3 regions of the Cytobacillus gottheilii genome follow, and region 1 is predicted to be linked to each of the others. Evidence: predicted binding sites of a transcription regulator. Region 1 holds the regulator's gene; each other region holds the start of a gene.

Region 1 (9,981 bases):
AGTGAACCAGTACCGTGAGGGAAAGGTGAAAAGCACCCCGGAAGGGGAGTGAAATAGTTCCTGAAACCGTGTGCCTACAAGTAGTCAGAGCCCATTTACGGGTGATGGCGTGCCTTTTGTAGAATGAACCGGCGAGTTACGATTACATGCAAGGTTAAGTTGATAAGACGGAGCCGCAGCGAAAGCGAGTCTGAATAGGGCGAATGAGTATGTGGTCGTAGACCCGAAACCAGGTGATCTACCCATGTCCAGGTTGAAGTTCAGGTAACACTGAATGGAGGACCGAACCCACGCACGTTGAAAAGTGCGGGGATGAGGTGTGGGTAGCGGAGAAATTCCAATCGAACTTGGAGATAGCTGGTTCTCTCCGAAATAGCTTTAGGGCTAGCCTCATGTAGTAAGAGTCTTGGAGGTAGAGCACTGTTTGGACTAGGGGCCCTCATCGGGTTACCGAATTCAGACAAACTCCGAATGCCAAAGACTTATCCATGGGAGTCAGACTGCGAGTGATAAGATCCGTAGTCAAGAGGGAAACAGCCCAGACCACCAGCTAAGGTCCCAAAGTATACGTTAAGTGGAAAAGGATGTGGAGTTGCTTAGACAACCAGGATGTTGGCTTAGAAGCAGCCACCATTTAAAGAGTGCGTAATAGCTCACTGGTCGAGTGACTCCGCGCCGAAAATGTACCGGGGCTAAACGTATCACCGAAGCTGTGGATGGACACCATTAGGTGTCCGTGGTAGGAGAGCGTTCTAAGGGCGTTGAAGCTAGACCGTAAGGACTGGTGGAGCGCTTAGAAGTGAGAATGCCGGTATGAGTAGCGAAAGATGGGTGAGAATCCCATCCACCGAATGCCTAAGGTTTCCTGAGGAAGGCTCGTCCGCTCAGGGTTAGTCGGGACCTAAGCCGAGGCTGAAAAGCGTAGGCGATGGACAACAGGTTGATATTCCTGTACCACCAAAATCCGTTTGAGTGATGGGGGGACGCAGGAGGATAGGGTAAGCGCGCTGTTGGATTAGCGCGTCCAAGCAGTTAGGCTGCAAGTGAGGCAAATCCCGCTTGCATACGGCTGAGCTGTGACGGCGAGGGAAATATAGTACCGAAGTTCTTGATTCCACACTGCCAAGAAAAGCCTCTAGCGAGGATTAGGTGCCCGTACCGCAAACCGACACAGGTAGGCGAGGAGAGAATCCTAAGGTGAGCGAGAGAACTCTCGTTAAGGAACTCGGCAAAATGACCCCGTAACTTCGGGAGAAGGGGTGCTCATTAGGGTGTTAAAGCCTTGATGAGCCGCAGTGAATAGGCCCAGGCGACTGTTTAGCAAAAACACAGGTCTCTGCGAAGCCGCAAGGCGAAGTATAGGGGCTGACGCCTGCCCGGTGCTGGAAGGTTAAGAGGAGGGGTTAGCGCAAGCGAAGCTCTGAATCGAAGCCCCAGTAAACGGCGGCCGTAACTATAACGGTCCTAAGGTAGCGAAATTCCTTGTCGGGTAAGTTCCGACCCGCACGAAAGGCGTAACGATCTGGGCACTGTCTCAACGAGAGACTCGGTGAAATTATAGTACCTGTGAAGATGCAGGTTACCCGCGACAGGACGGAAAGACCCCGTGGAGCTTTACTGTAGCCTGATATTGAATTTTGGTACAGCTTGTACAGGATAGGTAGGAGCCTGAGAAACCGGAGCGCCAGCTTCGGTGGAGGCGTCGGTGGGATACTACCCTGGCTGTATTGAAATTCTAACCCGCGCCCCTGATCGGGGCGGGAGACAGTGTCAGGTGGGCAGTTTGACTGGGGCGGTCGCCTCCTAAAAAGTAACGGAGGCGCCCAAAGGTTCCCTCAGAATGGTTGGAAATCATTCGTAGAGTGTAAAGGCACAAGGGAGCTTGACTGCGAGACCTACAAGTCGAGCAGGGACGAAAGTCGGGCTTAGTGATCCGGTGGTTCCGCATGGAAGGGCCATCGCTCAACGGATAAAAGCTACCCCGGGGATAACAGGCTTATCTCCCCCAAGAGTCCACATCGACGGGGAGGTTTGGCACCTCGATGTCGGCTCATCGCATCCTGGGGCTGTAGTCGGTCCCAAGGGTTGGGCTGTTCGCCCATTAAAGCGGTACGCGAGCTGGGTTCAGAACGTCGTGAGACAGTTCGGTCCCTATCCGTCGTGGGCGCAGGAAATTTGAGAGGAGCTGTCCTTAGTACGAGAGGACCGGGATGGACGCACCGCTGGTGTACCAGTTGTTCTGCCAAGGGCATCGCTGGGTAGCTATGTGCGGAAGGGATAAGTGCTGAAAGCATCTAAGCATGAAGCCCCCCTCGAGATGAGATTTCCCATAGCGTCAAGCTAGTAAGAACCCTGAAAGATGATCAGGTTGATAGGTCAGAGGTGGAAGCGTGGCGACACGTGCAGCTGACTGATACTAATCGTTCGAGGACTTAACCACACAATGGCATTACTGTTTTCTTCTTCTAACATTATCTAGTTTTGAAGGAATAACCTTTCTTCAATTAAATAGTCCGGTGGCGATAGCGAGAAGGTCACACCCGTTCCCATCCCGAACACGGAAGTTAAGCTTCTCAGCGCCAATGGTAGTTAGGGGCTGTCCCCTTGTGAGAGTAGGACGCTGCCGGGCAACATGAAAAAGTACATCTGTATGGATGTGCTTTTTTTGTAGTTTAAATTCTAAATTGAAGACGACTGTTTAACTTCGAGAAACATTGGAGAGCCAGTGCATGTAGTGGCATTGGAGGAAGGACCTAAAATGCCGCAAGGTATAGTCTTAAAAATGTAAGTTTGCTCAACTTATCTTTTTACCAAACTGTGAGGGAAGCGAGAAGCGAACAGGTCGAGGAATCGATTGAGGAAAGGCCGGAGCGTACGTAGTTGGTACGTGAGGACCTTGATGAGTGAGATGACGAAGAGATGTGAAGGTTATCGATTTCCGAACGATGATAGCGAGAAGGTCACACCCGTCCCTCCCGAACACGGAAGTTAAGCTTCTCAGCGCCAATGGTAGTTAGGGGCTGTCCCCTTGTGAGAGTAGGACGCTGCCGGGCAACATGAAAAAGTACATCTGTATGGATGTGCTTTTTTTGTAGTTTTTAATTAAAATCTTTGTTTTTTAATTAATAAGTGCTGCTTAATTATAATAATTTATCTAACCTTAAGTCCAAAACCACGTAGAGCTGCCCCCTTTTCTGAAAAACAGCTCCTAATTCCCTTTGAATATTTAACACGGCAAAAATTACATTATTCCAATATTTTAACTTCAAAGAATAAAATCAAACTTTTCCTTCCTAATTCGAGGTTTGAAGAACAAAAATTTAGGGGAAAATGTTTAATGCTAGTTCGTTGCAACCTATTACATAGATCATGTATAATATAAGTCAAATATAGTCAAAGTCAGATAGGGGGTGGCCGGGTGAGAAATATATCGGACATCATTGAAAACTACCTGAAACAAGTTTTAGACTTGAGCGAGCAGGAGATTGTTGAGATTAAAAGAAGTGAGATTGCAGACAAGTTTCAATGCGTACCTTCTCAAATAAATTATGTTATCAATACTCGGTTTACAATCGAGAAAGGGTATATGGTGGAAAGTAAACGCGGAGGAGGAGGTTATATAAGGATCATGAAGGTGCAGTCTTATGATTACGCACATTTAATTGATCAGCTAATCTCCATAATCGATTCACGAATAGCCCAGAATAGTGCTGAAAATGTTATATACAGACTTGTTGAAGAAGAAATTGTCTCAAAAAGGGAAGCAAAAATCATGCTAAGTGTCATTGATCGATCGGTACTATATATAGACCTGCCCTATAGAGATGAACTTCGAGCACGTATGTTAAAAGCAATGCTTACAACCTTGAAATATAAATAAACAGCAGGTTGGAGGGGAACCAATGGTTTGTCAGGAATGCAATCAAAGACCAGCTACCTTGCACTTTACGAAAATAGTAAATGGCGAAAAAGCAGAATTTCAGCTATGTGAAAAATGTGCGGCAGAAAAAGGGGAGATGTTTATGTTCAATAATGGACAGAACTACTCCATTCATAATCTCTTGGCAGGACTTCTTAATGTACAGCCAGCTTATCAGGGCAGCAGCCAAAATGCCTTTCAGAATGAAAAGGTCATTCAATGCCCTAATTGCTCTATGACATATAAGCAATTTATTAAGATTGGCAGGTTTGGCTGTGCAGAATGCTATGAAACATTTAGTGAACAGCTTCCTCCTATTTTTAAAAGGCTTCATAGCGGAAACGAAACACATAATGGAAAAATCCCCGCCAGAATCGGAGGAAGTATCCATTTACGAAAGAATATCGAAGAACTCAAGCAGAAAATGAAAGAATACATTGCGAACGAGGAATTTGAAGAAGCAGCATTGACTAGAGATGAGATAAGAAAGTTAGAAAAAGAGCTGAATTCCGCTCATGAGGAGGGAGAATAACTTGTCGTTGGAGCGTTTTATTAACCAGGCGATTAGCTCCTGGATGAGTACGGAGGGACCGGATTCAGACATAGTCTTAAGTTCTCGAATTCGGCTTGCTCGAAATCTTAAGCAATATAGATTTCCCACATTGTTTGAAAAGGATGAGGCTGAAGCCGTTATTAATCAAGTCAAAAAACGTTTAGAACATCCTGGAGAAATAGAAGATAAACACTTGGAATTGCTGCTTATGGATGAACTGCAGCCGCTGCAGAAAAGGGTATTAATGGAGAAGCATTTAATTAGCCCGCACTTAGCGGAAAACTCTACACATGGTGCTTGTCTCCTATCAGAAAGTGAAGAGATTAGTATCATGATTAATGAAGAGGATCATATACGCATTCAATGTCTATACCCAGGTTTTCAGTTATTAGAAGCACTGCAGATGGCGAATACAATTGACAATTGGCTTGAGGAAGAAATTGATTATGCTTTTAATGAAAAGGTTGGTTTTCTAACCAGCTGTCCTACCAATGTAGGAACCGGTATTCGTGCTTCTGTTATGATGCACTTGCCTGGTCTTGTATTAACACAGCAGATCAATCGAATTATCCCTGCAATTAATCAACTTGGTTTAGTTGTTAGAGGAATTTATGGGGAAGGCAGCGAAGCATTAGGGAACATCTTTCAAGTTTCAAATCAGATGACGTTAGGTAAATCCGAAGAAGATATTGCCGAAGACTTGAAAAGTGTTGTCAGTCAATTAATTTCACAGGAAAGGTCAGCAAGGGAAGCATTAGCAAAGACTTCTAACATACAATTAGAAGACAGAGTTTTCCGTTCATATGGGACTCTCCTGAATTGCAGAATCATTGAAACAAAAGAGGCGGCACGCTGTTTGTCTGATGTTCGCCTTGGCATTGATATGGGATACATTGAAAATGTATCTGAAAATATTTTAAATGAGCTTATGATTTTGACTCAGCCGGGCTTTTTACAGCAATATGCTGGCGGACCTTTGAGACCACAGGAAAGAGATATCCGCAGAGCAACACTCATTCGGGAAAGATTACAAATGGAAAGCAAATAGTTGGGAGGATAATCATATGATGTTCGGACGATTTACTGAAAGAGCGCAAAAGGTACTTGCATTAGCACAAGAGGAAGCAATCCGCCTTGGACATAATAATATTGGAACAGAACATATCCTGCTCGGTTTGGTTCGAGAAGGAGAGGGAATTGCGGCAAAGGCATTATATGCTCTAGGACTAGGTTCTGAGAAAATTCAGACTGAGGTAGAGAGTTTAATTGGACGAGGACAGGAAGTCTCACAATCACCGCATTATACGCCAAGAGCAAAAAAAGTAATTGAATTATCAATGGATGAAGCAAGAAAGCTGGGACACTCCTATGTAGGGACAGAACATATTCTTCTTGGGTTAATTCGTGAAGGAGAAGGTGTTGCTGCACGTGTACTAAATAACCTGGGCGTCAGCTTAAATAAAGCGAGACAGCAAGTGCTTCAGCTTTTAGGAAGCAATGAATCTGGAGGCCATCAAGGCGGTGCATCAGCAAATGCCAATACACCAACTCTTGATGGATTAGCCAGAGATTTAACTGCGATTGCAAGAGAAGGAAGTCTTGACCCTGTTATTGGGCGCAGTAAAGAAATTCAGCGTGTCATTGAAGTACTTAGCCGTCGTACAAAAAACAATCCTGTTTTAATTGGTGAACCAGGGGTTGGTAAAACAGCCATTGCTGAAGGATTAGCACAGCAAATTATCAATAATGAAGTGCCAGAGACACTGCGCGATAAAAGAGTTATGACTCTAGATATGGGTACTGTTGTTGCTGGGACAAAATACCGCGGTGAATTTGAAGATAGATTGAAGAAAGTAATGGATGAAATTCGCCAGGCCGGCAACATCATCTTATTCATTGATGAACTTCACACCTTGATTGGTGCTGGTGGTGCAGAAGGTGCCATTGATGCTTCAAATATATTAAAACCATCCCTTGCGCGTGGTGAATTGCAATGTATTGGTGCTACAACGCTTGATGAATATCGCAAGTACATTGAAAAGGATGCAGCACTTGAACGCCGCTTCCAGCCGATTACAGTTGATGAGCCGACGTCCGATGAATCTGTTCAAATCTTGAAAGGATTAAGAGACCGTTATGAGGCGCATCACCGTGTAACCATTTCAGATCAGGCGATTGAAGCAGCGGTTAAATTTTCGGATCGTTATATTTCTGACCGTTTCTTACCAGATAAGGCAATTGATTTAATTGATGAAGCCGGTTCAAAGGTAAGATTGAGATCTTATACGACTCCTCCAAACTTGAAGGAGCTTGAAGTTAAGCTTGAAGATGTCCGCAAAGAAAAGGATGCAGCCGTACAAAGCCAAGAATTTGAAAAAGCAGCATCATTGCGTGATACAGAACAGCGCCTGCGCGAACAGCTGGAAGAAACCAAGAAAACTTGGAAAGAAAAGCAGGGCAAAGAAAATAGCGAAGTAACCGTTGAGGATATTGCACATGTTGTTGCTAGCTGGACAGGAATTCCAGTATCTAAGCTGGCAGAAACAGAAACGCAAAAATTGCTTAACTTAGAAGAAATTCTTCATTCCCGTGTCATTGGACAAGAGGAAGCTGTTAAAGCAATCTCTAAGGCTGTACGCCGTGCACGTGCTGGATTAAAAGATCCTAAACGTCCAATCGGATCATTTGTGTTCCTTGGACCAACAGGAGTAGGGAAAACAGAATTGGCTAGAGCGCTGGCAGAGGCTATGTTCGGTGATGAAGAGGCAATGATCCGCATTGATATGTCCGAGTATATGGAGAAACATTCGACTTCTCGTTTAGTTGGTTCTCCTCCAGGCTATGTTGGTTATGATGAGGGCGGCCAGCTGACAGAAAAAGTGCGCAGAAAGCCATACTCTGTTGTCCTGCTCGACGAAATTGAAAAAGCACACCCAGATGTATTTAATATTCTTCTGCAAGTATTAGAGGACGGAAGACTGACAGACTCAAAAGGCAGGACGGTTGATTTCCGTAATACAGTCTTAATCATGACTTCAAATGTTGGAGCAGAAGCTCTAAAACGCAACAAATATGTAGGTTTCAATGTTCAAGAAGGAGATCAGGATTACAAAGATATGAAAGGAAAAGTAATGGAGGAGCTGAAAAAAGCATTCCGTCCAGAATTCCTGAACCGTATTGATGAAATCATTGTTTTCCACGCACTAGAAAAGAAACATCTGCAGGAAATTGTTTCGCTCATGTCAGATTCATTGACTAAACGCCTGCATGAACAAGAAATTCAGCTGGATCTTACTGAAGCTGCTAAGGCGAAAATCGCGGAAGAAGGCTATGATCCAGAGTATGGAGCAAGACCATTGCGCCGTGCGATTCAAAAGCATATCGAAGATCGTCTTTCTGAAGAGCTTTTAAAAGGAACTGTATTTACAGGTCAGAATGTTGTCATTGATGTCGAAAATGGCGAGTTTACCGTTAAGACAGCTGAAGCAAGCGGGACAGCAAATTTAAATAAAGCATAAGTTTATTGAGGTACACGAACAAATTTTCGTGTGCCTTTTTTATAAGTAATATCCTTCTGAATGACTTCAGTAATAATGGGGCTGATTCTGATAGTCCTTCCTTCCCTGTCCCCCTGTTTTATCTTTTTATCACTTTAGTTCTCTTTCCATAGCCTGTCTGTTATAGTTATAAATCATCAATAAGTATTTAACTGGAATCAATGATAATTGTTATATTTGTGAAATATATATAGATGTATGGAAGAAGGGGAAAGTAATGGCAAAACGGAAAACGAAATTTATGTGTCAGGAATGCGGATATGAATCACCAAAATGGATGGGGAAATGCCCAGGCTGCGGTGAGTGGAATAAAATGGTGGAGGAAGTTGAAAAACCCGCTAATTCAAGAAGAGGAGCATTTGCTCACTCTCAGGGAATGGCAACAGCCTCGAAAGCTACTCCGATTACGACAATTGAAACGATATCAGAACCACGGGTACTGACAGAATCACAGGAATTAAATAGGGTACTTGGTGGCGGTGTTGTTAGGGGATCACTCGTTTTAATAGGAGGAGACCCAGGAATCGGGAAGTCGACTTTGCTCCTTCAAGTCTCTTCACAGCTTGCGAAAAAGAACCACTCGGTTTTATACATATCCGGGGAGGAATCGATGAGACAGACAAAGCTGCGGGCAGATCGCCTCAGTATTACGTCTGAGCAGCTGCTTGTTTACTCTGAAACAAGTCTTGAAGAAATCAGCAGAACCATTGAACAGACAAATCCTGCCTTTGTGATCGTTGATTCCATTCAAACGATTTACCATCCTGAGGTTACATCGGCACCTGGAAGCGTTTCACAAGTACGCGAGTGTACGGCGGAATTAATGAGAATCGCGAAAACAAAAGGGATTGCTATCTTTATTGTTGGCCATGTGACAAAAGAAGGCTCGATTGCTGGACCGCGTTTATTAGAGCATATGGTGGATACTGTTCTTTATTTTGAAGGGGAGCGCCATCACACATACCGGATTTTGCGTGCCGTGAAAAACCGATTCGGTTCTACAAACGAAATGGGCATTTTTGAAATGAAAGAAATGGGACTTGAAGAAGTGGCAAATCCGTCTGAGATTTTCCTTGAGGAGAGGTCTGAAGGTGCAGCAGGTTCCACGGTTGTTGCTTCAATGGAAGGAACTCGTCCGGTTTTAGTGGAAATTCAAGCGCTGATTTCACCGACTAGCTTTGGGAATCCAAGAAGAATGGCAACAGGCATTGACCATAATCGAGTTCCTTTATTAATGGCGGTTTTAGAAAAAAGAGTAGGTCTTCTTCTTCAGAATCAAGACGCATATTTAAAAGTAGCCGGCGGTGTAAAGCTCGATGAACCGGCCATTGACTTAGCCGTAGCAGTAAGCATCGCCTCAAGCTTCCGGGATAAACCGACCCGTGCAACCGACTGCGTCATTGGAGAGGTAGGGTTAACAGGTGAGGTCCGCCGCGTGTCCCGAATTGAACAGCGTGTTCAAGAAGCTGCAAAGCTTGGTTTTGAAAGAGTAATCCTTCCCGCCAATAATATTGGAGGCTGGCAAGCTCCTGCAGGTGTTCAGCTAATAGGCGTTAACTCAGTTAGTGAGGCATTAAATGAAGCACTAGGGAGGTAAATATGGAAGCAAAAAAAACGGACGAAAAAAAGATCACCAAAGTCCTTCGGTTTATGGCGCCTGGAACACCAATCCGGGAAGGGATTGAAAATGTTCTGCGAGCCAATACGGGAGGGCTGATCGTCTTAGGCTCCAAAGAGCAGACAGAAGGAATTGTGGAAGGCGGTTTTCAGATTGATTGTCCGTTTACTCCCAGTTATTTATATGAGCTGGCCAAGATGGATGGGGCGATTATTTTAAACGAGGAAGGAAGTCGTATATTAGTAGCGAACGCTCAGCTTGCGCCAGACCGGGGCATCCCTTCGACCGAAACAGGGATGCGGCACCGTACGGCTGAGCGTGTTGCTAAGCAGAC
Region 2 (9,981 bases), 1.6 Mb from region 1:
AAAATAATAGAATCATAGCGATCTAGAACGTTAGGCGAATATTTAGAACAAGAAAAAAGGTAATAATAAAGGAATTTCACTGCTGCTGTCGAAATAAATTATGCTGTAGGATAGAGATCAAAGACAAAGAACTCTACATTACATATAGGAGACTAGCGGGTAAGTAACCAAATTACTGTCTCAGAACCAGCTTAACATTCAGAATTTTTAAAATGATAAAGGGGTGCTTAAAAGTGAGATTTGAAGATTATAAGTATGTTCGGCCGGATATTGAGGATGCAGGAAAGAAATTAGAAGCTGCAATAGAACAATTTAAAAATGCTGCATCAATTGAAGAGCAGAATAAAGCGATGACGGATTTCAATACAATTCGGAATGATCTGGGCACGATGTCTAATTTGACGTATATTCGGCACTCAATTGATACAAATGATGAGTTTTATAAGGCTGAGCAAGAATTTATGGATGAAGTTCAGCCGCAGATTGAAGGACATATTACAAAGTATTATGAGGCTTTAGTAAATTCACCTTTCAGAGGTGAGCTCGAGAAAAAATGGGGGAATCAGCTATTTGATCTGGCAGATGCTCAGTTAAAAGTGTTCTCACCTGAAATTGTCTCCTACTTGCAGAAAGAGAACAAATTATCATCTGAATATACAAAGCTTATTGCCTCTGCCAAAATTGATTTTGAGGGAGAAGAAAGAACCCTTGCTCAACTAGATCCGTATACAGAGTCAACAGATCGTGAAATGCGGAAAAAGGCAAGTGAAGCAAAGTTTGGTTTTCTGGGTGGGATCGAACAGGAACTTGACAGGATTTATGATGAACTCGTGCAGCTGCGGACAGAGATTGCTCATAAACTTGGCTATAAAAACTTTGTAGAATTAGGATATCACCGCATGTATCGAACGGATTATAATGCGGAAATGGTAAAGAACTTTCGTGACCAGATCAAGGAATACATTGTACCGCTTGCTACCAAGTTAAAAGAGCGCCAGCGCGAACGAATTGGTGTTGATCAGCTTAAATATTATGATGAGGGATTTGTTTTCAGCACAGGCAATGCTGTTCCAAAAGGTGATCCAGATTGGATTGTGGCCAATGGACAAAAGATGTATGATGAGCTTTCAGAAGAAACAGGTAAATTCTTCGCTTTTATGAACGAAAACGGTTTAATGGACCTTGTTGCGAAAAAAGGGAAAGCTGGCGGAGGCTATTGTTCATATATTGAAAACTACAAGGCGCCATTTATTTTCTCTAACTTTAATGGAACTTCTGGAGATATAGATGTACTTACACATGAAGCAGGTCACGCATTCCAGGTTTACGAAAGCAGTCATTTTGAGATTCCGGAATATAATTGGCCAACCTATGAAGCAGCTGAAATTCATTCAATGAGCATGGAGTTTTTTACATGGCCGTGGATGGAGAATTTCTTTCAAGAGGATACAGATAAATATAAGTTTTCACATTTAAGCTCAAGCTTATTGTTCCTGCCATATGGTGTTGCAGTTGATGAATTTCAGCATTGGGTTTACGAAAACTATAAAGCGACACCAGAAGAGCGAAAGCATGCTTGGAGAGAAATTGAGAAGAAGTATATGCCTCATCGAGATTATGATGGAAATGAATATTTAGAGAACGGCGGCTTCTGGCAGCGTCAGGGTCATATATATAATTCGCCTTTCTATTATATTGATTATACACTCGCACAAATTTGTGCCTTCCAATTCTGGAAACGATCACGAGAAAACCATGAAAAAGCCTGGAAAGATTATTTACATCTTTGCAAACTGGGCGGTAGCCTTCCATTCACAGGTCTTGTGAAAGAGGCAAATTTAATCTCTCCATTTGAGGATGGCTGTGTTCAATCAGTTGTTAGTGAAATTGATCAATGGCTATCTGCAGTGGACGATAAAGCTTTGTAAGAAATGAAATGGGCAGGCGCTATTTATGGCGCCTGCCCTTATTAGTATAAAAAGAAATGTTTAAGCTGTAATCACGATTTTATCATTCTCAAGAGCAGCATACAGACGTTTGCAATCTTCCTGGTCAATGATAAAGTCGGCAATTACATCTTCGAGCTGATCTTGAATCACTCTTCTGAGCGGACGTGCCCCAAACTTAGGATCATAGCCTAATTCTGCCAGCTTTACTTTCACAGTGTCATCAATTTGCAGTTCTATTTGCTGTTCTTTTAATGAATGAATTAGATCAGCAAGAAGGATATCAGTTATTTTCAATAAATCTTCAGGCAGTAAGGATTTAAATTCAATAATGCTATCAAAGCGGTTTAAAAACTCAGGCTTGAAAAATCCTCCTAAAGAATCTAAAATAGTTGCTTCATTTACAGCTGATTGTGCGCCAAAACCAACCTTTGTTTCTTTATGGCCGATACCAGCGTTACTCGTCATAATAATGACGCTATCCTTGAAGCTGACCGTTCTGCCCTGACTGTCTGTTAATCGTCCATCTTCAAGTATTTGCAGGAACATATGCTGAACATCAGGATGAGCTTTCTCGATTTCATCAAGGAGAATAATGCTATATGGATTGCGGCGCACTTTTTCAGTAAGCTGTCCAGCTTCCTCATATCCGACATAGCCTGGAGGTGAACCTATAATTTTTGAAACACTATGTTTTTCCATGAATTCACTCATATCAAGACGAATCATGCTTTCTTTCGTTCCAAAAAGCACTTCAGCAAGGGTTTTAGTCAGTTCTGTTTTCCCAACCCCTGTTGGTCCAACAAATAAGAATGAGCCAATTGGACGGTTCTTAGGTTTAAGACCAGCACGGCTGCGGCGGATTGCCTTTGCTACTTTAGTGACAGCTTCTTTTTGACCAATAACTTTTTTCGTTAAGTTATGTTCTAGATTTTGCATCTTAGACTTATCATCGTCTAATAACTGTCCGACTGGAATGCCGGTTTTTTGCTCAATAATTTGCTGGATCAATAACAAATCAACTGTTAACTTTTCAGGTTTAGCTGGGTCATTGAGCTTCTTCTCGAGTTGTAGCTCTTCCTCTCGAAGTTTGGCGGCTTCTTCATAATTTTCCTCTTTTAAAACCTGTTCCTTACGCATATGAATTTCTTTTAACTGTGTTTCCAGATCTTCATGTGGCTGGTGTTTTAATTCAAGGTTGAGTTTAGAACCAGCCTCGTCCATTAAATCAATGGCTTTATCTGGAAGGAAACGGTCCTGAATATAGCGTTGTGACAAACGGACACATGCCTCAATGGCTTCTTGGCTAAATGTTACTTCATGATATTCTTCATATTTTGCTTTTAATCCTTGTAAAATCGATATGGCTTCTTCAATGGATGGCTCTTTTACATGAACAGGCTGAAATCTTCGTTCTAAGGCTGCATCCTTTTCAATTGTTCGATATTCTTTTAATGTAGTTGCACCAACTAGCTGCAGTTCTCCTCTTGCAAGGGAAGGTTTCAGAATATTGCCGGCATCCATTGAGCCTTCTGCAGATCCTGCACCGACTAAGAGGTGGAGCTCATCAATGAATAAAATGATATTTTTACGGTGCTGAACCTCTTGAATTAGCTTTTTCATTCTTTCTTCAAATTGTCCTCTAATTCCTGTATTAGAGACAAGAGAAGCAACATCAAGCAAGTAAACCTCTTTACCTTCTAGTTTTTTAGGAACTTCTCCATTAGCGATTTTCAGTGCAAGACCTTCAGCAATGGCAGTTTTCCCAACACCAGGCTCTCCAATTAAAACTGGGTTGTTTTTGGTGCGGCGATTGAGGATTTCTATTACTCGTTTAATTTCTTCATCTCGGCCAATGACCGGATCAATAAGTCCTGCCTTTGCCATATGAGTCAAGTTTCGTCCCATTTGATCAATAAAACCGCTCCTGTTTTGCTGGCGGCTAGCTTTTTGTGTATCAGATATATTTTCATTTTTCTTCATTTGATTAAATAATGAATCTATAGGCATCCCGTTAAATCCTGAAAAATATTGTGATGATGGACCAAAAGCAGGGAGTGCCTTTTGTTTTTCAGCTTCATAACAGCTATGGCATAACTGAAGCTTTGTTTTATTTCCATTTACCCGGTACACCATTTGAATGGATGCTGTGTTTTGCTGACATTTTTGACAGTTCATAATAAGTTCCCCCTTTTGACTTTGACTATCTTTGACTTTATTATAATTTGACCTTTACTGACTTTCAAGCATTTTGATTCTGGTATTTATTTCATGCAGTTACTTGGCGTTTGTATTAAAGCGCTCCTGCCTTGTATATGTGACGTAGTTGAAGATTACAAAGAATGTACAGTAGGGGAGAGCAGATATTCTTAACATAGGAAGAAATGCTCGTCATTGTTTGTCCCTTTCAACATATATTTGAATAGGAAGGGAGAGATTCTTGTGAAAACAAATTGGGCTGCTGCCTTTCAAATAGCTGCTGTATATGTTGGAACAGTCGTTGGTGCGGGGTTTGCTACAGGGAGAGAGATCGTTGAGTTTTTCTCACGGTTCGGCTTATTTGGCTTAATAGGAATTTTAATGAGCGGATATATTTTTATTTTTATGGGCTCTAAAATGATGCGGATTGCGGCTCGTATCCAAGCAAAATCATATCAGGAATTAAACGAATACTTGTTTGGCAGAGTATTAGGTTCATTTTTAAATGTTTTTATGCTAATCATGCTACTAGGTGTATGTGCAGTTATGTTATCGGGAGCAGGTGCAGTATTTGAAGAACAGCTCGGTATACCAAAAAATATCGGTGTCCTCATCACGATTGCCATTTCATTGCTGACCATTGTACGTGGGATTAAAGGGTTATTCGCAATTAACGTACTCGTGGTACCGATGATGATTGCTTTTAGCTTTATGCTGATGTTATTTTCCATGCAGCTGCCTGACTTTTGGGGAAATCTCGTATACATTCCATATGCTGATGACGGCTGGAAGGCAGTGATTGCTCCTTTCTCATATACAGCTCTAAATTTAGCGCTTTCTCAAGCAGTGCTAGTTCCTGTTGCTTCTGATATTAAAGATGATAGCAGTATTAAATGGGGAGGCATTTTGGGAGGTGCGGCACTAACAGTAATTCTTCTATCCAGTCATGCTGCCTTGGTCATGCTTCCCGATTTAGAATCTTATAATATTCCTATGGCAGTTGTGATGAAAACATTGGCTGCTTCGTTTTATTGGATTTTCGTATTTGTTATTTACGGTGAAATTCTAACATCTGTTGTTGGAAATGCTTTTGGCTTAGAGAGACAAATTAGGCAATATATCAATATGCCGGCGATCATAACTGTCTCTTTTATTTTTATAATCAGTTATATTGCAAGTATGATTAATTATGGGACTTTACTTTCTTATATGTATCCACTGTTTGGATATGTGAGCCTTGGTTTTATTATTGTTTTATGGATGAAACCTTTCCGCGGAGATCATAAAGGGAGCTAAGAGAAAGAAAAGAAAAGGTCACATCCAAGAGGATATGACCTTTTTGCCGTATTATTAAGTTAACGTGCTAATATTAGTCTTCCATGATTGTTGCAGCCATTTTTAAAAAGGCATCTTGATGCTGAGCACCAGTTTTGGAGTAAATCGAAATTTTAAAGTCAGCTTGATCATTGTGAACAATATAAGCTGAAACAGCATCTTCACCATTATCTGCTGCAAAGCCTTTTGCGTTTTGGAAGGCATCTTCCTGAGGCAGCTCTACTGATTGTACATCTTCACTGACAGCTTCAAGCTGGGCAATTGTATTTTCCTCGAGCATAGCTTCTTCCTGGCCTTCAGGAATAAGCTCAATTCTCATAAAATGCAGATCATCTTCTTTAAAATAAAGAACATCTTTATTTGGCTCTTCACCTGTCAGCTCATACTCAGGCAATACATATAGGGAATAAGCCATGTTATCGCTTTTGGTAAGAAATGCAGTTTCTTCTTTCATTTCTCCATCTTGCTCATATTGAAGATTTTGTTCCATTACTCGAATGCTTTGGTCGTTTTCGTTTGCTTGGTCACTGTCATTTTCGCTTGAATCCTCTACAGGTTCATCTGCTTCTGAATCATCAGATGCATCATCGCCTTGTGTGCTATCTGTATGGTCTTGATGTTCTTCTGTTTCCGTATTCGTATCTGCTGCACTATTGTCAGGTTCTTCTGCCTGATCTGCGGTGCCGCAGCCTGCAAGTAATAGAGCAAACAATACACTCATAAATAGAAGCTTTAATGGTTTCATTGGTTGTAAGTCCTCCTAGTGTCGTAATTATATGTTCTACTAAATATGACGTTTTTTTTTATATAAGGTTACAAAAAAAACGATATTTTGCAGAAAATCCTTAACTTATACGAGTGGAAATAATAAAAATAAAAATACATCAAATATTAAATGTGAGACAATGAGCATTGGAATACTGCGTTTCCACACATATAAAATTCCCCAAAACAAGCCGCCAATTAATGCTGCTAAAGGCAGAATAATTTCACCAGAATAGAGAGAAACAGAAGCATAAAGCAGCGATGCGATTAGAATACTGGGAAAGACTCCGGCAAAGCGCATTAGCCTTTTTTGAACAAAACCTCTCCAAAATAGTTCCTCACCAGGAACGATAATAAGCAGCATAATAATATAGTGCCAAAGGTTGGCTGGCGAAAAATCACGATAAAGCCTAGCGGCACTTTTTTCAATAGGCAGCCCAATTAGCTGCATTAAATGGAAGCCTGTCCAGAAAACAGCAAACAATAGAATACCAGACAAAATCCCATAGAAAAGATATGTCCAAAAGGGCTCCTCATCTTCAACATCTTCATTTAAGATCGCATAGCTGATTAAGAAAAGCATAGTGGCTGAAAATATGTACCAAAACACACCCCGATCGGAAAAAGTAAAGTACATAAGACCATGTGCGAGAATAAGTGCGAATAATAGCCGGATATCTCGGAATATGTCAGTCACTGATAGTATAACCTCCTTTCCTCAAAAGAAAACCAATCCTTATTTTAACGCACTTCAGCCTCTAGCGAAAGCCTTGCGAATGATTACATTATGACAAATCCACAAAAAATGGAACAAACAAACAGTATAACGAAGTGTTTGAATTGGAAAAATACATGCATCGGTCATAGGAAGGAGGTTTTGGAAATGACAAAGCAAAAACGTGAAAAAGAACGTGCCTGGACAGTAAGAAAGCAAGACCAGCATCCACATGGAAAAGTAAAATCATTTAAAGAATTATCGCAGGGGAAAGATGAAGCTTAATCAATATTTCAACTATGGGATACGAAGAGAAACCCTGCCATAATGACAGGGTTTCCATTGTTTTATTTGTTTAGTATGTTTAAGCTTTAATTATTCATTTACAATCTTATAATTTTTATGGTTGACGACTGTTCTTTGTTCCAGCTCCAGATCGCGATAATTATCCATATAAGTTAAATCAACAATAACAGAATTTTCATTGACCTTCTCGACGATTCCCTGTAAGCCTTCACGGAATTCAATTATGTTTCCAACTTCAGCCTTTTTCAACAGCTTCTCCCCTTTTCCTGCCAAATTCATGTAGATTTATTTTATATTTTGCACTATAATATTCAATTCGTAAAGAATTTTATCTATATTTCGTTAATTCATTAGCGATTGCCTATAATTGTTAAGGAGTGTTAAAGATGGACTCACAGTATATCAATGAGATTTTAGATAAACTAAAAAATGGAGAGCTATCAGAATACTATGTGAAAAAAGAGGATTTTCTGCCCATTAGAAGCATTATTGTAAATCGAGAGGACTTTAAACACTTTCGTGGAATCGCTCAAAGAAGCGGGGATGTTTTATATCACTATCTTTCAGAACCAAGAAGCTAAATATGGAAAAGGATTTAAGCGGGAAGGTCTCCTATATGCAGTGTACTGCATGGAAGCCATCCCGTTTTTTTAATACAAACCGTGATTAAAAAAGAGCAGCTTGGAGGAATATCCGGAAAAGATTTTTTTGGAATACAGTTTAAGAACCATCAAACAACGACTTCTCTTATATGCTTGACGTTCAAAAGTTTTCCTTTCGAATTTCCGGTATTTTATCTATCTTTAATGTGCTGATAAGCCTTTTTTGAATATACTTTTAAGCCCTCTACAATTGCTTTCATCGATTCTTTGTCATTGATTCCTTGAAGACCGTACGTATAAATGCTTCCTATTTGTTTAATCCAAACAATAGTGCCGAGAATGCGCATCTTTTGATCATTGAGGGTAAAATGCACTTCGTATAATTCGTTTGACATGAGTTTTGTTTCAGCATGCAATTTGAGGCCATTAGGACTCATATCAGGAATAAGGATGGCAATAGGCTCACTATCCTGCTGCGGTTTCTGAATAAAACCGGGAATCGGACTTCGAAATTGAAAGCGAAAACCTTCATCGCGTTTATATCTCATCATTAAAACCACTCCTCTTTTTCTCATGTCTTAATTTTCCTAAAATAATATCGAAAATAAAAGTAAAATTCAACAAGTTCAAAAAATATACAAATCTACTTTAATTTTCGGAATTAATAGATTAATATAAAATTAGAACTAGTAATTGTTTACAATAAATAAAAAATGAGGAACTTTTTATTCTGCCAGCACTGGTGGATTGACTTTAAACAGACTGAGGGATTCACTTCGAAATAATTTCAGAATAATAAGGAAACTGTTATAAACTTTAATAGGTAATTCTCAAGGAGGGCTTATGGAAAAATTAGCAAAGTTAAAATCAGAAATTTCGAAAGTGATCATAGGGAAGGAAGAAGAAACAGAATTATTAACCATTGCGCTTCTCTTTAATGGCCATATCCTGCTGGAGAGTGTACCAGGTACGGGAAAAACCCAGCTTGCAAAGTCATTTTCCAGATGTATAAATGGAGAGTTTTCCAGAATACAGTTTACACCAGATGTACTTCCGAGTGATGTAACAGGCATACAGTTTTTCAATCCCAAAACGCACGAATTTGAATTGCGCCCTGGTCCAATTGTTGCCAATATTGTTCTTGCGGATGAAATTAACCGCGCAACGCCAAGAACACAGTCGAGCCTGCTGGAGGTTATGGAAGAAAGACAAGTGACGATCGATGGAATATCTGTCAAAGTTCAAGAACCATTTATGGTGATAGCGACGCAAAATCCAGTGGACTCACAGCAAGGGACATTCCAGCTTCCTGCTGCACAAATGGATCGGTTTTTATTTAAATTGGAAATGAGTTATCCGAGTTTGGAGGAAGAAAAGAAAATACTGCAAAATGGCCGGGCAGGATCATCAGCTGCAGTGATTGAAATGATCTTAAACCATGAAGAAATTATGCATATGAAGAATGAAGTACAGCAAATCAAAATAAATGAAGCAATAGAAGAATATTTACTGGAAGTGATACGAAAAACAAGGCAACATCCAGATATTGATCTGGGGGCAAGTCCACGTGCTGCATTAGCCTTGATGAAAGCGGCACAGGGACGTGCTTATATTCAGGATAAAACCTTTGTGACACCAGATGATATTAAACACATGGTTCCATTTGTCCTCGGACATAGGCTAATTCTGTCAACTGAGGCGTCATTAACAAAAACAATGACAAATGTACTGGAGGATGTGCTTGAATCAGTGCCAGTACCTGTAGAAACAGGTAGTCTTTAATGAAGCAATGGAGGAAATATACCGTTGAGGATCATTATTTTTCAGTTACTGGGCTAATAGCGATTATCTTATTTTTTGCATCACTTTACTTTCATTCATGGCCGGTATTTTTCGCAGCCGTAATGTTCATCATTTTAAGCTATAGTAATGCGAAGTATTTAAAGCTTGCTGGAAAAAAACTTATCTTTCATGATCAAAAGCGCAGAGACAAATTTTTTACTGAGGAAAGCGGTGAATGGGTTCTGCATTTTGAAAATCAAGGCGTTCCTATATTGAAAGGCGAGCTGCTGGTCTATTTTGATGATGTGGTTTCACCTTCTGATGAATCATA
Region 3 (9,981 bases), 710 kb from region 1:
AGCCAGATTCGTTGTCATACCAAGAGATAACTTTTACCATGCTGTCTTCTAGAACCATTGTAGATAATGCATCGATTGTAGAAGAAGCTGGGTTACCGTTGTAGTCGCTAGATACTAATGGCTCTTCGCTGAATGCAAGAATGCCTTTAAGATCGCCTTCAGCAGCTTCTTTAAGTGCAGCATTTACTTCTTCAGCTGTAACGTTTTGATCAAGCTCAGCAACTAAGTCAACTAGTGAAACGTTAGGAGTTGGAACACGCATTGCTCCACCGTTTAATTTACCTTTAAGTTCAGGCAATACTAGAGAAACTGCTTTTGCAGCACCAGTTGTTGTAGGAATGATGTTTTCAGCTGCTGCACGTGCACGGCGGTAGTCTTTGTGCGGCAAGTCAAGGATTTGCTGATCATTTGTGTATGAGTGAACTGTTGTCATCATACCGCGTTTGATTCCGAACTTGTCGTTTAATACTTTAGCAAAAGGAGCTAAGCAGTTTGTCGTACAAGAAGCGTTAGAGATAACATCATGTTGTGCTGGATCATATTTATCATGGTTAACACCCATAACAACTGTGATATCTTCGTCAGTTGCAGGAGCAGAGATGATTACTTTTTTAGCGCCAGCTTCTAAGTGTTTAGCAGCGTCAGAACGCTTAGTGAAACGTCCAGTAGATTCTACTACTACTTCTACGCCAAGATCTCCCCATCCAAGTTGAGCAGGATCGCGCTCTGCGATAACTTTTACACGTTGTCCGCCAACTACTAGGTATTCACCATCAACTGTAACTTCTTCGTTTAATGTTCCGTGAACAGTATCATATTTTAAAAGGTGTGCAAGCATATTTGCATCTGTAAGGTCATTTACTGCAACAACCTCTACATTAGGATTTTTTAAAGCTGCACGGAAAACCACACGCCCGATTCTACCAAAACCATTAATACCAACTTTTACTGCCATGAATAACTTCCTCCTTTGAAAGGATCATTTTTTTATTTAAAGGTTTTACCCTTTTAACAACTGATTTGCTGCACCTTCATCCGTGATCAAAATAGTGGATTTCGGAGCTCTTTTCATATAAGCAGCAATGGCTTTTGCCTTTGAGCCTCCACCGGCAACAGCTAGGACATGCTGAATAGCAGTCAAGTCTGCGAGCTGCAGGCCAACCGTTTGAATTTTATGAACGATCTCACCGGTTTCATTGAAATAATAACCAAACGCTTCGCCCACTGCATTAGCTGCAATAAGCTTTTCCACATTCTCACTGCTAGTTTTACGGCGTTCCGCCATTGTAATAGCATCTCCAATTCCGTGGAGAACCATGCATGCAGACTTAATCAAATGAAGAACTTCAGTAAAGTTTGGATCCTTAATCATGGACTCATACATTTCCTTGCTCACTTCGTCTGGCGCATACAAGACTCGATGTTTTGAATCTGTGTTTTCCGCCATTTGTGAACATATTGTATTTGCCTGATTTTTGACATCCTCCCCAATACCGCCTCTAGCCGGTACAAACAGCCATTCCTGATCAGGTTTCGTTGGCGTCAGCATTTTTGCCACAGTTGACATGGTTGTTCCACCAGTCACACCGATGATATTCTCTCCATGCAAAGAGGATTTCATCCATTGTGCTGTTGCTCTGCCGAGTTCATTTTTAACCCAAGGAGCTTCGTCCGCGTTTCCGGAAACGATAATAGCTCTTTGGATGCCCAATTTATCGGCCAGCTGCTGTTCCATTTTCACTATACCCGAAATTTCTCTCATTATGCTGCGAAGTTCGACAAGTAATTTTCGACCATCTTCCGTAACGCTCATTCCTAAGCTGGCAACGGTAATCAAGTCCTGTGTTTTCAGGAAATCTACTTCACTGCGAAGTACTCGCTCAGTAAGCCCTAGACTCACTGCCAAGCTCCTTCTGCCCACAGGCTGCATTTGGTTTATGTACTCAAGAATATGGTAGCGTTTCTGCATAACAGCAAGCAAATCTGGCAATAATTTTTTCTGAATATCAATTAGTGAGTACATCTCGCAGCTCCTTACAATCACCTGTTGGTCAATTTTAGTCCCGCATAGACATATTATGTCCCACCGACTGAAAAAAAAATCACGCTTGCTACAATTTGAATTTTAGCAAGAATGATTCTCGAATGCAACTAATATTGTCTTATTTTAAAGCCTATTTTTTTAGAAATAAATTCAGTGGCAATTTTTGTTATAGCAGCTGCAGCTTCTGCCTATTTAACTAGAGCTTCCTCTACTGTAAAACGATCCACTTGGCCATACTGAATCTCTTCTCCATCGACATGGACAACTGGAATCATTAAGCCGTATCGTTCGGTCAGCTCATCACGATCATCAATATCATATTCAATATATTGAAAGTTGAATTCTTCTTTTAATTCCATAATGATTTGTTTCGCTTTATCGCATAGTGGACATTTATTTCGAGTATATAAGGTTAACGTTTTATTCACGGATAGCCTCCTTTCAATCATATCTTTTTCGTTTTGAAGAGGACAGAATTCCCAGCTGCTCACGATATTTAGCTGCTGTCCTTCGTGAAATGACAAAGCCAGACTCTGTTTTCAGCAAATTGGCAATCTCCTGATCTGAAAGTGGTTTTTGTTTATTTTCTGAGGAGATAAGCTTGTGAATCGCCGCTTTTGCCTCTTCAGATGACGCATCAGCATTGCCTGCCGTCTTAATCATACTTACAAAAAAGGTACGCAGTTCAAATGTTCCAAACGGAGTCTGCATATATTTCCCTCTAACCGCCCTGCTCACAGTTGATTCATGGATTTCAAGTTCATCCGCAATTTCCTTCATCGTCATCGGCTTTATAAAAGCCGGCCCCTTTTGAAAAAATTGCGGCTGGCGCTCTGCGATCTTTTTTGTAACTTTTAAAATTGTTTCTTTCCTTTGTTCAATTGAGCGTTTAATCCATTGGTAATCCTGCTGCCGGTTCTGCAGGTAACGTCCCACCTGCTGATCACCTGCACTAAGAAGTTTCTTTGCATATCCTTCATTATAGGAAATACTAGGTATGCTTTCATCATAAAGCTGGACGTGTAGTCCATTTTGTTCTGAATACACGATGACATCAGGTATGATATATGCTGGCTTTTCGGAGGCAAAGCTTGCTCCCGGTTTCGGATTTAACGTTTGCACCAGATCATAGACTGCTTGAATTTCCTTTATATCTGCTTTGATTTCCTTCGCTAATGGTTTCCACTTTTTATCTGCAAACAGCTGAAACTGCTGGCGGATAATTTCTTCAGCCATTTCGTTGACTGGCACAAGACGCTCCAGCTGCAATAATAAACATTCCTGCAAACTGCGCGCACCAATCCCTGCCGGTTCTAAATGCTGCAGGAGGTCGAGCTGTTCTTCAACAGTTTCTGCTTCAGCTCCATAAAGCTGAGCAACCTGCGGCAAATCGATATTATATAAGTAACCGTTTTCATCAAGGCTATATATAAAATGAAGAATGATTTTTTTCTCCGGTTCTGTCAGATGGGTCGGAAGCTGCTGAATCAGATAATCATCCAATTGCTGAACACTAACAGCAAGCTGTTCAATCCAATTCTCTTTATCTTGATTTTGTTTAAGCTTTGATTTTTTTATTTGCTGTGCACGGGGATCCATTGTTTTCACAAAGTTTGAGTTTAGTTCCATCAGGGGATTTTCCAAAGCCTTCTCTTCCAGGAAGGCAGTGAGCTCCTGGGAATTAAACTGCAATAGCTCAATAGACTGCTTTAGCTCTTGAGTCATCGCTAACTTCAAGGTTTGCTGCTGCCATAAACCTACTTTTAAATCCATACTGCTTCCCCCTTCACTCCTATTTTACCGTAAGATGAATGATTATTGTATGGAGAAATTCTGTTAGCAGAAAAGCACTTAAAAACGGTTTAACTCTAAGTCTGCAATAGTTGCCTTTATTTCTATTTTGTTACAAATCAAAATTTTTAAATGATTTATCTTTCATTTTATGGTATTATTCCATTGGGCAAATTTTACGAAAGTAAAAGACGCAAAGCCACGGGCCTAAAGTATGTGCTTGTACACATGCCATGGCAGCCGGGTTGCATATAAGTCGATCATTCCTTTTTAATTTGCCTAATACAACTTTAAGAAGGGTGAACAATGATTTTTCCAACAGTACTCAGCAAAGACAAAGAAACTAGACACGTCGTCAAGGACCAGCACACATGCTTATGCGGACACAAGTACAATGTCTTTACGACTTTCACCAAGAACGATTTCAAGAAGATTCAGTTCAGAAAGAATGAAGTTATCACCTGTCGAGCATGCCGATCCATCATTGAATGATGGACCGGCATTTTTGATTTCTGCCACTTTCTTTCGGCTCAATTCCAGCAAACTCGTAGACACGCTAAAAGATTGTTGCATTGTTGATCATATTATCCTATAATTAGTATTCGTAACGCTTAAGGAATTGGAGCGTTTACAGCACTTGATACTCTGCCCTCGTGGTGCAACGGATAGCACGTAAGATTCCGGTTCTTGAGATGGGGGTTCGATTCCCTCCGAGGGTGTAAAACACATGATTAACAAAGGTTTTTCGGTGGTTTTGGCAATTGTCTGTCCGACTTTTGTCCAACTACTTCGAAAAACCTTTGTTTTTTGTTCTTTTTTTAGTATTTAACACTCTCATAGAACCGAATGGTTAGGTAATCTATCTAATCATTCGGTTTTTTTATGATTATAAGATATATTTTATTAACATGAGTGAAATGGAGCGGAGGACACTCGACTCCTGTGGGCAATAGAGGAAAAGGTGAGACCCCGGAGGAGCTTGCTCCGAGGAGGCTCAGCTTCCTCCCCACGGAAAGCGAGGGTCCGCAGCGCAAAGGAACGGACTTGTTTAAATACCCAAATCAAGAAATTGAATATTCGTGTTTTAGAAAGATTAATTACGTTTTTTTTGTCTCAGCCTCTTTAAAGACCGCATACTTAATCTACGGTTACTTTATTCCTTACTCCCAAAATATACCCACGTTCAACAGCCACATATAATAAAGCAATTTTTTATTTTCCCACAAGGTGTTAAAAATATGCAGGTTGGGTAAAATATAAAGTGGAATGTTCACAAAAAGTATTTAGAAATAGGTCAATCAAAATCTGTCGAACGATTTCGCTTCCCTGAAGGTGCGATTCTTTTGACCTTTATTGACCATTAGTGTATGATGAAACTACATAAAAATGGTGTATGTCTTACAGAATGAAGTCTGCACTATCCCTTAATTTTAAAGGAGGAATTAGAATGAATTTAATCCCTACAGTTATCGAACAAACAAACCGCGGGGAACGTGCTTATGATATTTACTCCCGCCTTTTAAAAGACCGTATTATTATGCTTGGCAGTGCAATCGATGATAATGTTGCCAACTCAATTGTAGCTCAATTGCTATTCTTAGAGGCTGAAAATCCTGAGAAAGATATTACATTATACATCAACTCTCCAGGCGGAAGCATCACGGCTGGTATGGCGATTTACGATACAATGCAATACATCAAGCCAAGCGTTTCTACAATCTGCACAGGTATGGCTGCTTCAATGGGTGCCTTCCTTCTTGCTGCCGGTGAAAAAGGAAAACGCTTTGCACTTCCAAACAGTGAAGTAATGATTCACCAGCCACTTGGCGGTGCTCAAGGGCAGGCAACTGAAATTGAAATTGCTGCAAAACGGATTCTTTTCCTTCGCGAAAAATTAAATACGATTCTTGCAGAGCGCACTGGTCAGCCGCTTGAAGTGATTGCAAAGGATACAGATCGCGATAACTTTATGACAGCTGAAAGAGCATTAGAGTACGGCTTGATCGACAAAATCATTTCCCGCAATCCAAACGAAGCAAAATAATGTTTCAGAGTGAGGCACTAACATGTGCCTCACTTTTTTTGTTCCTCAAATTAGATTCATAAATAGGCAGCTGAGTGAATCTACTCCTCTGCTGCTAGTTATATTTTTGGAATACAAAATGCAAAAAGGACACATTCCAAAGAATGTGCCCTTTCTTTCTATTGTTCTTGTTGAATGTATTTAGCCAATTGCTCTAGCGCTTCTTGTTCATCACTGCCGCTTGCCATTAATGTGATTGTGGCACCCGTGCTGACAGCCAGGCTCATTAAGCCCATTATACTTTTCGCATTTACCTTTTTTCCATCTCGTTCTAAGAAAATATCAGATGAAAAACGATTTGCTTCCTGAACGAATAATGCCGCTGGCCGTGCCTGTAAGCCTGTTTTTAATTTTACCTCAACCTGTTTCTCCACCATAAAAATCAATCCTCCTATTGCTCGCTACTGGGGGATTGTAATATCACCCGCTTTTAGCTTTTCTGCAATTTCATCAATTTTACGAAGTCGGTGATTAATGCCTGATTTGCTGATATTTCCGCCAGACACCATTTCCCCAAGCTCTTTTAAAGTTACATCCTGATAAGCTACACGCAGTTCTGCAATTTCCCGTAATTTATCTGGAAGGATTTGCAGCCCTACCGTTTGTTCAATATATTTTATGTTTTCGACTTGGCGCAGTGCTGCACCAATCGTTTTGTTCAAGTTCGCAGTTTCACAATTTACAAGACGGTTAACCGAGTTTCGCATATCACGGACAATCCTGATATCCTCAAACCGCAGCAAAGCAGCATGAGCGCCAATAATATTTAAGAATTCGGTTATTTTTTCTGCTTCTTTTAAATACGTAATAAAGCCTTTTTTTCGTTCCAGTGTTTTGCTATTTAAGCCAAATGTGTTCATAAGCTCGCATAATGCATCATTGTGTTCCTTATATAAAGAGGCAATTTCAAGGTGATACGACGATGTTTCCGGATTGTTGACAGAACCGCCGGCAAGAAAAGCTCCGCGAAGGTAAGAACGCTTACAGCATTTCTTTTTTACAAGCTCCTGGGCGATATCATGTGTAAAAACAAAGCCTTCACTTAAGATCTTTAAATCATCCAGGATTGTACTTGCCCCTTCAGCAAGACGGACAATATAGACATTGTTTTTCTTTAATCTCATTTTTTTACGAACAAGTAGCTCTACCTGAACACTATAATTCTTTTTAATTAGCGTATAGATTCTTCTGGCAATCGCTGCATTTTCCGTCTGTATGTCAACAACCAATTTACGATTGGAAAAGGATAAGGAGCCATTCATCCGGATTAAGGCAGAGAGTTCTGATATACTGCAGCAGTCCTTTGTTTCAATATTGGTAAGTTCTTTTTTTGTTTCTGAAGCGAAAGACATTCCTTCACCCCCTACCTGGCACAATGTTTTAGATTCAAACATTGGCACTGTATATACTACGCTTCAAAACGCTTTTTGGTTTCAGCTAAAAGCAAATGATAAAGAATATCTGCCACTTCCTGTGTATCATGGCGGATGATTCCGCCTTCATAGCTGACGATCTCACCTGGTATTACCTCAAGTCCCAACTCATGAAGCCGATCTACATCGTAAAAAACAGGCTTCGCCATTTCTTCAATATATTTTTCCTGCACGTGTGCCGGTATATTCTCCTTGTTAACGAGAATGGTATTCATAAATGCTGCATTCATATGATCATATATGGCTTTAACATGATCACTTGCTGTGTAATTATGAGTTTCACCAGCCTGAGTCATTAAGTTGCATATATAAACTTTTTTTGCTCGTGAACGGCGCACCTCATTGCCAAGCTTCGGCACAAGCAGATTAGGCAGGATGCTTGTATATAAACTGCCTGGACCAATAATAATCATATCCGCCTGTCTTATAGCATGGACCGATTCAGGCAAAGGGTGGATTTGCTCAGGCTCAAGAAAAACCCTCTTAATCTTTTTCCCAGAGTACGGAATTTTGGACTCACCTGACACAATCGTGCCGTCCTCCATCTCTGCTTTCAAAATCACACTCTGATTAGCCGCAGGAAGCACTTTGCCTCGTACATTCAATACTTTGCTCATCTCTTGAATGGCATGAACAAAATTTCCTGTAATCGATGTCATGGCAGCCAATATTAAATTCCCTAATGAATGACCTGCAAGTTCATTGCTTGTTGAAAATCGGTGCTGAAACATTTCCTCAATCAGCGGTTCAACATCAGAAAGCGCCGCTAACACATTGCGAATATCACCAGGAGGCGGAATATTTAAATCATCTCTCAGCCTGCCTGAACTGCCGCCATCATCAGCTACGGTTACAATGGCTGTAATATCAACAGGATACTTTTTCAATCCTCTTAAGAGAACTGGCAGTCCTGTGCCGCCGCCAATGATGACAATCCTCGGCTGTCTGTTCATTTTGTCTTTTCCTTTCTCCTCTCAATGTCACGATGCGTAATTTTCGTATGATAGTCTTCTTGAAAGAAGTGGCCCAAATATTCAGCAAGCGCAACAGAACGGTGCTGGCCGCCAGTACAGCCAATGGCAATGACAAGCTGTGATTTTCCTTCTCTTTTATAATGAGGAAGCATAAAATTCAGCAATTCAGTCACTTTTTCAAGAAATTTCGTTGTTTCAGTCCATTTCAGCACATAGCTTGAAACCTCTTCATCTAACCCTGTTTTAGGACGCATATGGTCGATATAGTGCGGGTTAGGCAAAAAGCGAACATCAAACACAAGATCCGCATCGATTGGAAGGCCATATTTAAAGCCAAAAGACATGACATTGACAGTAAAAATGGTTTTTTTATTCACTGAAAATTCCATTAGTATTTTTTCACGAAGTTCCCTTGGCTTCATAGAAGAGGTTTTATAAATAAGCTGTGCTCTTCCCTTCAGTTCTTCAAGCAGCTCCCGCTCAAGCTTAATGCCTTCAAGAGGCAGCCCTGATGGCGCCAATGGGTGAGACCTTCTTGTTTCCTTATACCTGCTTACGAGCGTCGAATCATCAGCGTCTAAAAAAAGAATCTTAGGTGTGACCCATGATTTTTCAGCCAGCTCGTCTAACGCTTTAAAAAGGTGATCAAAAAACTCACGGCCGCGAAGGTCCATTACCAGCGCAACCTTATTCATCTTATTCCCGGATTCCTTCATCAGTTCAAGAAATTTTGGCAGAAGAGTTGGGGGCAAGTTATCAACACAGAAAAACCCGAGATCTTCAAAGCTTTGAATTGCTACTGTTTTTCCTGCTCCAGACATACCTGTAATAATAACCATTTGTGTTTCATTTATTGAACCCGTACTCATCATTATTTCCCCCCGAAACTGCTTCGATTTTTATAGAACATTAACTAGGATCGAGCCTATAACTGATCAGTTCAAAATCTGGTGTATACGTAAACGTGCCGTAAATCATACCATTTCCATGAATCATGTAGTCCAAAATGTGATAATCACCAGCTGCCATCGGCAAATTTTTTATCTCCTCAAGCTTATGCCATGAAAGTTTTCCTTCCTCAGACTCATCCACATTAAGTCCATCAGATTCCTGCGCCATAAAGGTGAACATCATCCATTCAGACAGCACCTTATCGCCATCCTTCATAATAAAAGTGAAAATGCCTTTTATATTCGGATTGCGCAAGTAAATACCTGTTTCCTCCCGAAATTCTCTAATGCAAGAATCTCTAACCGATTCTCCCGGCTCCATTTTTCCGCCAGGCGCAACCCACCAGCCGCGTCTCGGTTTTTGAAGAAGCAACACTTTATTCTCTTTTAACAATACACAATTGGTGACTCTTTGCACTACTTTCACCTGACCTTTATGACCGGGCCGCATTACCCGAAGCCCACGTTATGCCGTTTTTATATTCCTTATATTATACTATGTTTGCAGGACAGCGACAACGATTGACTGCCGCTGCCACAGCTTTTATCCAATTTCAGCTAATCGGTCTTGTCCTAAAACAGACAGCTCTAGACAAAGGTTTCTTTTTATTTGTATTTTATACCAAATCATTTGAACGCAAAAAAAAGGAGCCCAGCTCTCACTGTGCTCAACAAGATTTATATCTTAAAAAGGGGGTCAATTTCT

The links. Region 1 encodes CtsR, which represses protease genes until heat stress. Its sites were predicted from a motif close to ATGGTCAATAAAGGTCAAACA; they were not measured.
Region 2: a site for CtsR is predicted at 4,169-4,189, ahead of J1899_RS08580 (ATP-dependent Clp protease ATP-binding subunit). Genes of this name have one in related genera too.
Region 3: a site for CtsR is predicted at 5,176-5,196, ahead of clpP (ATP-dependent Clp endopeptidase proteolytic subunit ClpP). Genes of this name have one in related genera too.

What each region holds. Positions count from the first base shown of each region.
Region 1 is NZ_CP071709.1:103,080-113,060, forward strand. Features, by position in the region: rRNA gene J1899_RS00545 (23S ribosomal RNA) at 1-2,440, shown strand, start outside; rRNA gene rrf (5S ribosomal RNA) at 2,513-2,629, shown strand; rRNA gene rrf (5S ribosomal RNA) at 2,939-3,053, shown strand; gene J1899_RS00560 (CtsR family transcriptional regulator) at 3,419-3,880, shown strand; gene mcsA (protein-arginine kinase activator protein McsA) at 3,903-4,451, shown strand; gene mcsB (protein-arginine kinase McsB) at 4,453-5,520, shown strand; gene clpC (ATP-dependent protease ATP-binding subunit ClpC) at 5,537-7,990, shown strand; gene radA (DNA repair protein RadA) at 8,247-9,626, shown strand; gene disA (DNA integrity scanning diadenylate cyclase DisA) at 9,629-9,981, shown strand, end outside.
Region 2 is NZ_CP071709.1:1,722,825-1,732,805, forward strand. Features, by position in the region: gene J1899_RS08575 (M3 family oligoendopeptidase) at 234-1,928, shown strand; gene J1899_RS08580 (ATP-dependent Clp protease ATP-binding subunit) at 1,989-4,124, opposite strand; gene J1899_RS08585 (YkvI family membrane protein) at 4,389-5,441, shown strand; gene J1899_RS08590 (hypothetical protein) at 5,515-6,225, opposite strand; gene J1899_RS08595 (CPBP family intramembrane glutamic endopeptidase) at 6,331-6,942, opposite strand; gene J1899_RS22615 (DUF6254 family protein) at 7,129-7,245, shown strand; gene J1899_RS08600 (YkvS family protein) at 7,336-7,515, opposite strand; gene J1899_RS08605 (hypothetical protein) at 7,653-7,847, shown strand; gene J1899_RS08610 (PilZ domain-containing protein) at 8,060-8,419, opposite strand; gene J1899_RS08615 (AAA family ATPase) at 8,712-9,650, shown strand; gene J1899_RS08620 (DUF58 domain-containing protein) at 9,650-9,981, shown strand, end outside.
Region 3 is NZ_CP071709.1:3,913,251-3,923,231, forward strand. Features, by position in the region: gene gap (type I glyceraldehyde-3-phosphate dehydrogenase) at 1-955, opposite strand, end outside; gene J1899_RS19515 (sugar-binding transcriptional regulator) at 1,001-2,023, opposite strand; gene J1899_RS19520 (glutaredoxin family protein) at 2,233-2,472, opposite strand; gene rpoN (RNA polymerase factor sigma-54) at 2,486-3,817, opposite strand; cyclic di-GMP riboswitch class I at 3,994-4,088, shown strand; gene J1899_RS19530 (hypothetical protein) at 4,211-4,408, opposite strand; tRNA gene J1899_RS19535 (tRNA-Arg) at 4,483-4,554, shown strand; gene clpP (ATP-dependent Clp endopeptidase proteolytic subunit ClpP) at 5,283-5,879, shown strand; gene J1899_RS19545 (HPr family phosphocarrier protein) at 6,038-6,295, opposite strand; gene whiA (DNA-binding protein WhiA) at 6,320-7,270, opposite strand; gene J1899_RS19555 (gluconeogenesis factor YvcK family protein) at 7,327-8,304, opposite strand; gene rapZ (RNase adapter RapZ) at 8,301-9,194, opposite strand; gene J1899_RS19565 (NUDIX hydrolase) at 9,235-9,693, opposite strand.